One region of the Streptomyces sp. NBC_00554 genome, then DNA from elsewhere that is predicted to be linked to it. Evidence: riboswitches for the same ligand, from Rfam matches in the RefSeq annotation. Region 1 holds a riboswitch; each other region holds the start of a gene.
What was found. A riboswitch is a leader RNA that binds a small molecule or an ion and turns the genes downstream of it on or off. The one in region 1 is predicted to bind S-adenosylmethionine.
Positions count from the first base shown of each region.

Region 2: another riboswitch for S-adenosylmethionine. It lies ahead of thrC (threonine synthase); the one in region 1 lies ahead of OG266_RS03055 (putative leader peptide).
Region 3: another riboswitch for S-adenosylmethionine. It lies ahead of OG266_RS32695 (aminotransferase class V-fold PLP-dependent enzyme); the one in region 1 lies ahead of OG266_RS03055 (putative leader peptide).

Region 1 covers NZ_CP107799.1:649,059-652,324, forward strand. Annotated here, with positions in the region: gene OG266_RS03045 (NtaA/DmoA family FMN-dependent monooxygenase) at 1-645, opposite strand, end outside; gene OG266_RS03050 (LLM class flavin-dependent oxidoreductase) at 664-1,923, opposite strand; gene OG266_RS03055 (putative leader peptide) at 2,001-2,117, opposite strand; SAM riboswitch class IV at 2,163-2,276, opposite strand; SAM riboswitch class IV at 2,493-2,638, shown strand; gene OG266_RS03060 (putative leader peptide) at 2,675-2,740, shown strand; gene OG266_RS03065 (glutathione S-transferase C-terminal domain-containing protein) at 2,881-3,266, shown strand, end outside.
Region 2 covers NZ_CP107799.1:5,517,429-5,520,694, reverse strand. Annotated here, with positions in the region: gene OG266_RS24320 (MoaD/ThiS family protein) at 1-88, opposite strand, end outside; gene thrC (threonine synthase) at 85-1,401, opposite strand; SAM riboswitch class I at 1,419-1,566, opposite strand; gene OG266_RS24310 (glucosyl-3-phosphoglycerate synthase) at 1,746-2,720, shown strand; gene OG266_RS24305 (trehalose-6-phosphate synthase) at 2,797-3,266, shown strand, end outside.
Region 3 covers NZ_CP107799.1:7,425,927-7,429,192, reverse strand. Annotated here, with positions in the region: gene OG266_RS32700 (PQQ-binding-like beta-propeller repeat protein) at 1-293, opposite strand, end outside; gene OG266_RS32695 (aminotransferase class V-fold PLP-dependent enzyme) at 364-1,725, opposite strand; SAM riboswitch class IV at 1,913-2,029, opposite strand; gene trpD (anthranilate phosphoribosyltransferase) at 2,167-3,231, opposite strand.

The DNA of each region.
Region 1 (3,266 bases):
CTGCGGACTGCGCGGCACGTTGAACTGCCCCTCGATGTCGAAGTGCTGTCCCTTGTGCACGAAGGCCCCGGCCTTCGCGTCCCGCAGGAAGGTGCCGCTCGCCTGGTCGGCGACGATCTCGTCCCCGTGCCAGGAGTCGAACAGTTCATTGGCGGTGGCCAGGAACTCCTTGGCCCTGGAGTACCGCTCCTCCTGCGGGAGGAAGCCGCCGCGGCGGAAGTTCTCGCCGGTGAAGGCGTCCCAGGAGGTGACGACGTTCCAGGCGGCGCGCCCGCCGGAGAGGTGGTCGAGGCTCGCGAACTGGCGGGCCACCTCGTAGGGCTCGTTGAACGTGGAGTTGATGGTGCCGGTCAGGCCGAGGTGTTCGGTGACGGCGGCGAGCGCGCTGAGGACGGTGAAGGTGTCGGGCCGTCCGACGACGTCCAAGTCGTAGATCTTGCCGCCCTGTTCACGCAGCCGCAGGCCTTCGGCGAGGAACAGGAAGTCGAACTTGGCGCGTTCGGCGGTCCGCGCGAAGTGCGCGAAGGAGCTGAACTCGATGTGGCTGCCGGCCTCGGGGTCGCTCCACACGGTGGTGTTGTTGACGCCGGGGAAGTGCGCCGCGAGGTGGATCTGCTTGAGCGGCTTGCTCGTTGACTTGCTCATGAGTTGGGTCCCTCCGGCTCAGGCGTGGGCGGCGGCGTAGCGGTTGGCGGGGCGGGCGAGGCCCAGCAGTCCGCGCAGGGTGTCGGCCTCGTACGAGTGCCGGAAGGCGTCGCGGCGCTGGAGTTCGGGTACCAGTCCCCGGGTGATCGCCGGGAGGTCGTGGCCGGCGACGGCGGGACGCAGCCGGAAGCCGGTCAGTCCGGCCTGCTGCAACTCCTGGAGCAGGTCGGCGAGTTGCACAGGGGTACCCGTGAACACCTTCGCGTCGCTGGTGTACGGGTAGCCCGCGAGGGCATCGAGACGCTCCTTACGGGCCACGGCCGCGGCGGGGTCGTTGTCCAGGAACACCACCAGGTCACCGAAGAGGTGCAACGGCTCCTCGGCGCGTCCGGCCGCTTCCTGTTCGGTGCGGACCGCGGCGACGATGGCACGCGCCTCATCGACGTCGTGCGGAGTGACGTATCCGATGTCGGTGCTGCGACCGAGCAGCCGGAAGGGCGCGCCCGTCGTGGACTCATGGGCCAGTGCGGTGACCAGGGGCTGACCCTGCGGCGGACGGGGCGTGATCGAGGGGCCCTTGACGCTGAAGTACTTGCCCTCGAAGTCGATGTAGTGCAGTTTGTCGCGGTCGACGAAGCGGCCGGTGGCGACGTCCCGGATCTCCGCGTCGTCCTCCCAGCTGTCCCACAGCCGGCGCACCGCCTCAACGTAGTCGGCGGCCTCGTCGAAGAGGTCGACGATCAACTCCCGCAGGGCCGGGGTCTCCAGGTCCTCGATACGGAGCTTCGGGAACGAACGGCGTCCGAAGTGCGCGGCCTCGTGTCGCCGCGCGGACGCCTGGACCCGCAGTCCCGCGCGGCCGGTGCTCACATAGTCGAGGGTGGCGATGGCCTTGGAGATATGGAACGGCTCCGTGTGTGTGGCCACCACGGTCGGCACCAGTCCTATATGGCTGGTCAACGGCGCGACGCGGGCGGCGATGAGGACGGCGTCGAGTCGGCCGCGTACCTGGTCGGTGCGTCCGTCCGGTTCGCTTAGGCGCGCGGACTGGGGGCCGAGCCCGTCCTCGATGGTCACGAAGTCCAGCAGGCCGCGTTCGGCCTCGCTGACCAGATCGGTCCAGTACGAGGCGGTGAACAGTTCGTCGGGGCGGGCCACCGGTTCGCGCCAGGCGGCCGGGTGCCAGCCCGCGCTGTCGAGAGCGACGGCGAGGTGCAGTGCGGCGGAAGAAGGGGAGGAGGGAGGGGTGGGAGAGGGCAGCGAGGATGACGACGACACGACTGGGTGCCTTCCTGATCGACCGTATGAGATCACCGGGCCCTCGGGATCGGAGGGTGCGGCGGCGAGGTGACAGGTCAGGGACGACAGAGCGCGCCGGCCACGCGCTGAAGGTCGATGTGCGGCCGGGAGTACAGGTGCACGCGGCGGCGCGGGGCGAGAACCATGACACGGAGGCGGGGCACAGTCTGCACGTCCGTCACCTCCGCCCTTTCGGCTCGGCGGACTGGAGACCGCCGGCGTCGCGCTTGCGGAACCCGGGACGGGCACCGCCTGGTCGTCACCTGGAGCACCCCGCCGCGAAGGAGGGTTGCCGGTCAGCAAGCCAGGGCTTGACGCTGACGCTCATAACCTGCTGGGGACGTTACGGGAGGCCACAGCGGTGCGCAATGCCCGGAGATCATGGTCGTTCTCACATCGCCGTGCCTCCCCGGAAGGGTCAACCACCCTGCCGCGCAATCTGTTCCACCCCGCGACGCCGGCCTGAGGCGCGCCCGGTGACCACCTGGTGAGACTGCGCCGGAGGCCTTCTTGACGGCCTCACGGAGCGCACCGACACTGACGAGGACGGTCACGATTGTCAGCGCCCCTCGGGCAGGTTTCCTCTGCCCGTACGGTTATCGGCCCCGGCCCGCTGGCAGGCAACCCTTCCACCGCGACGGGGTGCCCCGGGTGACGACCGGGTTCCGCCGGTGCGGCGGGACAAGCGTGGTCTCGCGTCTCGCGAGCCCCGAGTGTGGGACCGGTGGGAATGACCAAGAGCGGTTTGACGAGGCGCCTGCACATCGATCTGTTGCGGGTCTCCAGCGCCTACTAGTCCGAGCGGTACGGACCGGTACGCAGCGCAGTCACTCCGTTCCGCCGCGGTGCCCACAAGGCGACCGTGGCCTCCTCGTCCCAGGGAGAGTCATGTCCGAGACCCTGTCCTCGCACGTCTCAAACACCGGAACGTCCCGCGTGTGTACCCCAACCACGTGCGCCCCCAGCCCACTTGACGCGATCCCGCACCCCCGGATCACCGCCACGCCCGCCACGCGCCAGCACCGCTTCCGCAGCCGCATCGGCGTCGGTCTCGCCGGCGGCTTCTACCCGGCCCCGCACCGCTACGAGTTGTATCTGTCCGCGCACTGTCCCCTCTCGCTGCGCGTCTCCATCACGCTCGACCTGCTGGGCCTCAAGGACTCCGTCGCCACCACGCTCCTGGCGCTCCCCGCCGACACTCCCCGCGCGTTCTCCTCGTTGCGCAGCGCGTACGAGGCAACCTGGCACCACTACGACGGTCCGCTGACCGCGCCCGCGCTGTGCGACCGGTGGAGCGGACGCGTCGTCAGCAATCACACGCC
Region 2 (3,266 bases), 4.9 Mb from region 1:
CGCCGAGGGTGCCACCCTCGGCCGTCACCTCGGCCTTGCCGCCGGTGTAGGTGCGCAGGATGGTGGGGATGCGGACATTGACGCTCATGACGCGAGGCCAGCCTCTCGGAAGGAGTCCAGGTTCGGGCGGATGGTAGCGGTGAGCCCGGTGTCCGAGGCCACCGCGTCCAGGGTCTTGAGGCCGTCGCCGGTGTTGAGGACGACCGTGGTGAGGGTCGGGTCGAGCAGACCGTTCTCGATCAGCTTCTTCGCCACACCCACCGTCACGCCACCCGCCGTCTCGGCGAAGATGCCCTCCGTCTGAGCGAGGAGCTTGATCGCCTCGACGACCTGCTCGTCGTTGACGTCCTCCACGGCGCCGCCGGTGCGCCGCGCGATGTCGAGCACGTACGGCCCGTCCGCCGGGTTGCCGATGGCGAGCGACTTGGCGATGGTGTTCGGCTTCTGGGGCCGTACGACGTCGTGCCCGGCCTTGTAGGCCACGGACACCGGCGAGCAGCCCTCGGCCTGGGCGCCGAAGATCTTGTACGGCTTGTCCTCGACGAGCCCGAGCTTGATCAGCTCCTGCAGGCCCTTGTCGATCTTCGTGAGCTGGGAGCCGGAGGCGATCGGGATCACCAGCTGGTCGGGGAGCTGCCAGCCGAGCTGCTCGCAGATCTCGTACGCGAGGGTCTTGGAGCCCTCCGCGTAGTACGGCCGCAGGTTGACGTTGACGAAGCCCCAGCCCTCGCCGGCCGGGTCGCCGATCAGCTCGGAGCAGAAACGGTTCACGTCGTCGTAGTTGCCCTCGATGCCGACGAGCTCGCCGCCGTACACCGCGGCCATGACGATCTTGCCCTGCTCCAGGTCGTGCGGGATGAACACGCAGGAGCGGAAGCCGGCCCGGGCCGCGGCGGCGCCGACGGCGCCGGCGAGGTTGCCGGTGGAGGAGCAGGAGAGGGTGGTGAAGTTGAACGCGCGCGCGGCCTCGATGGCCTGGGCGACGACGCGGTCCTTGAAGGAGTGCGTCGGGTTGCCCGAGTCGTCCTTGACGAAGAGCTTGCCGGGGGTGACGCCCAGTTCGCGGGCGAGGTTGTCGGCCTGGACGAGCTTGGTCCAGCCGGGGTTGATGTTCGGCTTCTCGGCGACGTCCGCCGGGACCGGCAGGAGCGGCGCGTAGCGCCAGATGTTCGCGGGGCCCGCTTCGATGCGCTTGCGGAGGTCCTCGGTCTCGTAGGCCGAGAAGTCGTACGCGATCTCCAGCGGGCCGAAACACTCCTCGCAGGCGAAGACCGGGCCGAGCGGCACACGGTGTCCGCACTCGCGGCAGGAAAGCGCGGCGGCGGGGCCCAGATCGACGGAGTTCGCGGAATCCGGGGAGGTCACGGTGTTCGTGGTGCTTGCAACTGTCTGCGCAGCCATGGAGGGGAGGCCCTTTCTCCTCATCTTCCTCACGACGCACTTCGCCGTGAGACGGATTTGGCACCTTCCCGAGCCGGGAGCCTCACCACGTCGACGTGACAAGAACCAGCTGGAGGGTTGCCGGGGCTTCAACGGGCCGTATCCCTCTGCCCCTCTGGATGAGCGGTATTCAGTTGTACGCGCAACGACCCCCGACATGCGATGGTCATCAGCGTTGTTCAAGACTGTAACCGAAGGCCTGGATGGTGGAGAGAGCCGTCCGAACCGCGAGATGACAGCGACACACCAACCGCTGGCGCGGCGACGGGCACACGCATCCCAATGAACGCAAGGGAGAGCCGCACGTGCTGGAAGACGTCGAGCGCTGGCTGAGCACGCGCTCCTGGTCCGTGAGTGACCGCCCGCTCAAGAAGCTGATAGCCGCGAAGCGATCCACCAACTCCACGGTGAGCGTGGTCCTGCCCGCGCTCAACGAGGAGGCGACGGTCGGTGAGATCGTCTCCATCATCCGCCGCGACCTGATGACGGCGAAAGTCCCCCTTGTCGACGAGATCGTCGTCATCGACTCGGGTTCGACGGACCGCACCTCCGAGGTCGCCACCGCCGCGGGCGCCCGGGTTGTTCACCGGGACGAAATACTCCCCCGCATCCCGGCCGTGCCCGGCAAGGGCGAGGTCCTGTGGCGGTCACTCCTCGTGACGAGCGGTGACATCGTCTGCTTCATCGACGCGGACCTCAAGGAGTTCTCCTCGGACTTCGTCTCCGGGATCGTGGGGCCGCTGCTCACCGAGCCCGGCGTGGACCTCGTCAAGGCGATGTACGACCGCCCGCTGAACCTGCCGGGCGAGCCCACCTCCGGCAGAACCGCGGCCGGCCAGGGCGGCCGTGTGACCGAGCTGATGGCCCGCCCGCTGCTGAACATGCACTGGCCGCAGCTGGCCGGATTCGTCCAGCCGCTCGGCGGCGAATACGCGGCCCGCCGCTCCCTCCTCGAACAGCTCCCGTTCCCGGTCGGATACGGCGTGGAGCTCGGCATGCTCGTCGACGCCCTGCACCTCGTGGGCCTGGACGCACTCGCCCAGGTCGACGTCGGCGTCCGCAAGCACCGGCACCAGGACGGTCAGGCGCTGGGCCGGATGTCCGCGGCGATCTACCGCACGGCCCAGCTGAGGCTGGCCCGCGGGCACCTCATCCGTCCGGCCATCACCCAGTTCGAACGGGGCGAGGACGGCTTCGAGCCGCGGACGTACTCCGTGGACACGGAGGAACGGCCTCCGATGGCGGAAATCTCGGAGTACCAATCACGCAAAGCGGCGTAATCGGACGGCTGTATACGCCTCCGCCGCACCCCGTCCGTACGTTTGAGCGTTTCCGGGCCGGGCTAGGTTGAGGCGTATGGCTTCTCCGTACGGCAATCATCGGATCCTCGTCGCGTCCAACCGCGGCCCGATCTCCTACGAGCTGCGCGAGGACAACTCGCTGCACCCCAAGCGCGGCGGCGGCGGCCTCGTCTCGGGCCTGTCGGCGATCGGCCCGGACAGGGGCGCCCTGTGGGTGTGCTCCGCGCTCGGCGACGGTGACCGCGAAGCGGTACGGCGCGGGGTCGGCGAGGACGGCGTGCGGATGCTGGACATCGACGCCGAGGTGCACGCGGACGCCTACAACGGCATCGCGAACTCCGTGCTGTGGTTCGTCCACCACATGCTGTACCAGACGCCGCTGGAGCCGGTCTTCGACAAGGAGTTCCGGCGCCAGTGGGCGTCGTACGAGGCGTACAACCGGTCCTTTGCGCGGGCGCTGGCCGACGAGGCGGCCGAGGGCGCCGTGGTGGTCGTACAGGACTACCACCTGACCCTGGTCCCCGG
Region 3 (3,266 bases), 6.8 Mb from region 1:
CCGTCGACGAACTCCGTTGCCATCCAAGGCCGTTCACCCTCGGGGTCGGCGTCGACCACCCGTGCGGTGTACGTCCCGGTCCCGCCGACGGTCTGCGCGGCCCGTACCTCCTGGCGGAACCGGGCGCGGAAGGTGCGGTCCTCCGCGTGCTCGGCCCGCACCACTTTCACGGCCAGCCGGAGCCCGGCCCGCGACTCGGCGAGATAGACCTCGCCCATGCCGCCCGAGCCAAGCCTCCCGAGCACCTCGTACGGACCGATCCGCCGTGGATCCGTCTCCCGCAGCGCCTGCACTCCCCGCAACTCCCCTGTTTGCCGTACGGCCGCCGAGGGGGAGCGTATACGCCGTGCTCCTGTCAGGCGATTACACGGCCGGGACGCAACGCCCGTCCTCCGTACGGTAGTTCCACTTGGCGCCATCGCGGACGAGCTCCTTGACCGCGCGGACGAAACGCTCGACGTGCTCGTCCGGGGTGCCCGCGCCGAAGCTGACGCGGATGGCGTTGAGGGACTTCTCGCCGGGCGCGGCCTCGGGGGCGCCGCACTCGCCCTGGGTCTGAGGGTCGCTGCCGAGGAGGGTGCGCACCAGCGGGTGGGCGCAGAACAGGCCGTCGCGCACCCCGATGCCGTACTCGGCGGACAGCGCGGCCGCGAAGTGCGAGCTGTTCCAGCCCTCGACGACGAAGGAGATGACGCCGACGCGCGGGGCGTCGTCGCCGAAGAGCGAGAGGACCCGCACCTCGGGCACTTCGGCGAGACCCGCGCGGACGGTCTCGATGAGCTGCTGCTCACGGGCGACGAGCGTGTCGAAACCGGCCTCGGTGAGCGCCTTGCAGGCGGACGCGATCGAGTACACGCCGATCACGTTCGGCGAGCCCGCCTCGTGCCGGGCGGCGCTCTCGTGCCACTCCACGTCCACGCCGCCGTCCGTACGCCGGGACACCTTGCGGCTGGCGCCGCCGCCCGCGAGGTACGGCTCGGCCTCGCGCAGCCAGTCGGAGCGGCCCGCGAGGACACCGGAGCCGAAGGGGGCGTACAGCTTGTGCCCGGAGAAGGCGACCCAGTCGACGTCGAGGTCGCGCACCGACACCGGGTGGTGCGGGGCGAGCTGCGCGGCGTCGAGGACGATGCGCGCGCCGTGCGCGTGGGCGGCGGCGGCCAGTTCACGCACCGGCCACAGTTCACCGGTGACGTTCGAGGCGCCCGTGACGCAGACCAGGGCCGGACCGTGGGGGTCACGGCCGGCGAGGGCGCCCTCCAGGGTCGCGACGGCCTCCTGAGGCGTACGCGGGGCGTTCAGGTAGGTCACCCGCGCGTCCCGCCAGGGCAGCAGCGAGGCGTGGTGCTCGGTCTCGAAGACGAAGACCTGGCAGTCGGCCGGAAGAGCCCCGGCGAGCAGGTTGAGCGAGTCAGTGGTCGACCGGGTGAAGACGACCTGGTCGTCCGCACGGCAGTCCAGGAACTCGGCGACGGTGGTGCGGGAGTTCTCGAAGAGGTCGGTGGAGAGCTGGGACAGGTACCCCGCCCCGCGGTGCACGCTGCCGTAGTACGGGGCGTACGCGGCCACGTCGTCCCACACGCGCTGGAGGGCCGGGGCGCTGGCGGCGTAGTCGAGAGCGGCGTACGTGACCTCGCCACCGGTGACGAGCGGGACGGTGACATCCCGGCCCAGAACGGGCAGCTGGGCACAAATGGTCTGGTCGGCGGCAGCGGTGGAGACAGACATGGCGAGCTCCTGTGAGAGGCAGGGGGAATCACCGCGCGAGCGGGTACGGGGACGTACGGCTCAGCGCGGGAAAAGGTGAAAGGGGTATGCGGAGAGGGGCTCTGCGCCCTATCGCATTCGCTTGCTCACAGAAGGCTCCCTCGAATGACCAGGACCCCTGGGCTCCATCCCTCAATCGAGGGCGAGGGGTCCGCGCTTGCCGTAGACCTCGCTGCCTACGGCCTGGTCTTCACCCGGAGCACCCCGCCACGGACGGAGGGTTGCTGGACAGTCGGCCGGGGCCTCATGACTGTCACTCATGACCTGCCGAAAAACCTACGCGACCCAATCGGGGCACCGCAACCCGTGTCCGGATCCCGGAACGCGAAAGGGGCCGGGCGTCCTGCCCCGGCCCCACTCGAAACGCCACGACGGACCCGCTGGACCCGTCCCGGCCGCCGCCTACGCGTTGGTGGCCGCCACCCACCGCTCCAGCGTCCGCTTCGCCGCCCCCGAGTCGATGGCCTCCGCCGCCTTCGCCATCCCGGCGCGGATCTGGTCCGCGAGCGGTCCGGCGCCCGGCGACAGGGCCACCAGCGCCGCCGCCGAGTTCAGCAGTACGGCGTCCCGCACCGGGCCCGTCTCACCGTCGAGCAGCCGGCGCGCCACGTCCGCGTTGTATGTGGAGTCCGCGCCACGCAGCGCCTCGATCGGGACCAGGTCGATGCCGACGTCCCTCGGGTCGAAGGTCTCCTCGGTGACCTTTCCGTCCCGTACGACCCACACCCGGGACGTGGACGTGATGGTCAGCTCGTCGAGCCCGTCGTCGCCGCGGAAGACCAGCGAGGAGTTGCCGCGCTCCGCGAAGACGCCCGCCACGATCGGCGCCATGCGGGGGTCCGCGACCCCGACCGCCTGCGCCTTCACCCGTGCCGGGTTCGTCAGCGGACCGAGTGCGTTGAAGACCGTACGGATTCCCAACTGCCCGCGCGCGGCGCCCACATGACGCAGCGCCGGGTGGAACTTCACCGCGAAGCAGAAGGTGATCCCGGCCTCCTCGGCCACCTCGGCCACCCGCTTCGTCGTCAGCTCCAGGTTGACCCCGAGCTTCTCGAGCACGTCGGACGCGCCGGAGGCCGAGGAGGCCGCCCGGTTGCCGTGCTTGACGACCTTCGCGCCCGTACCGGCGATGACGATCGCCGACATGGTGGAGATGTTGACGGTCTTCGCCCCGTCACCGCCCGTGCCGACGATGTCGACGGTGTCCCCCGGCACCTCGATCACATTGGCGTGCTCGTACATCATCCGTACGAGCCCGGTGATCTCCGCGACGGTCTCTCCCTTGGCCCGCAGAGCCACCGCGAACCCGGCGATCTGCGCGTCGGTCGCCTCACCGCGCATCATCAGGTTCATCGCCCAGGCGGTGTCGTCCGCGCTCAGGTCACGGCCGTCGAGCAGGCCGTTCAGCAACGCCGGCCAGGAACGGCCCGCCGCGGTGTCGCCTCCAGCGGGGTTCACAGCGCTCATGGTCGCTCCTGGGTTCTCAGAGAGGTACGAGGGTG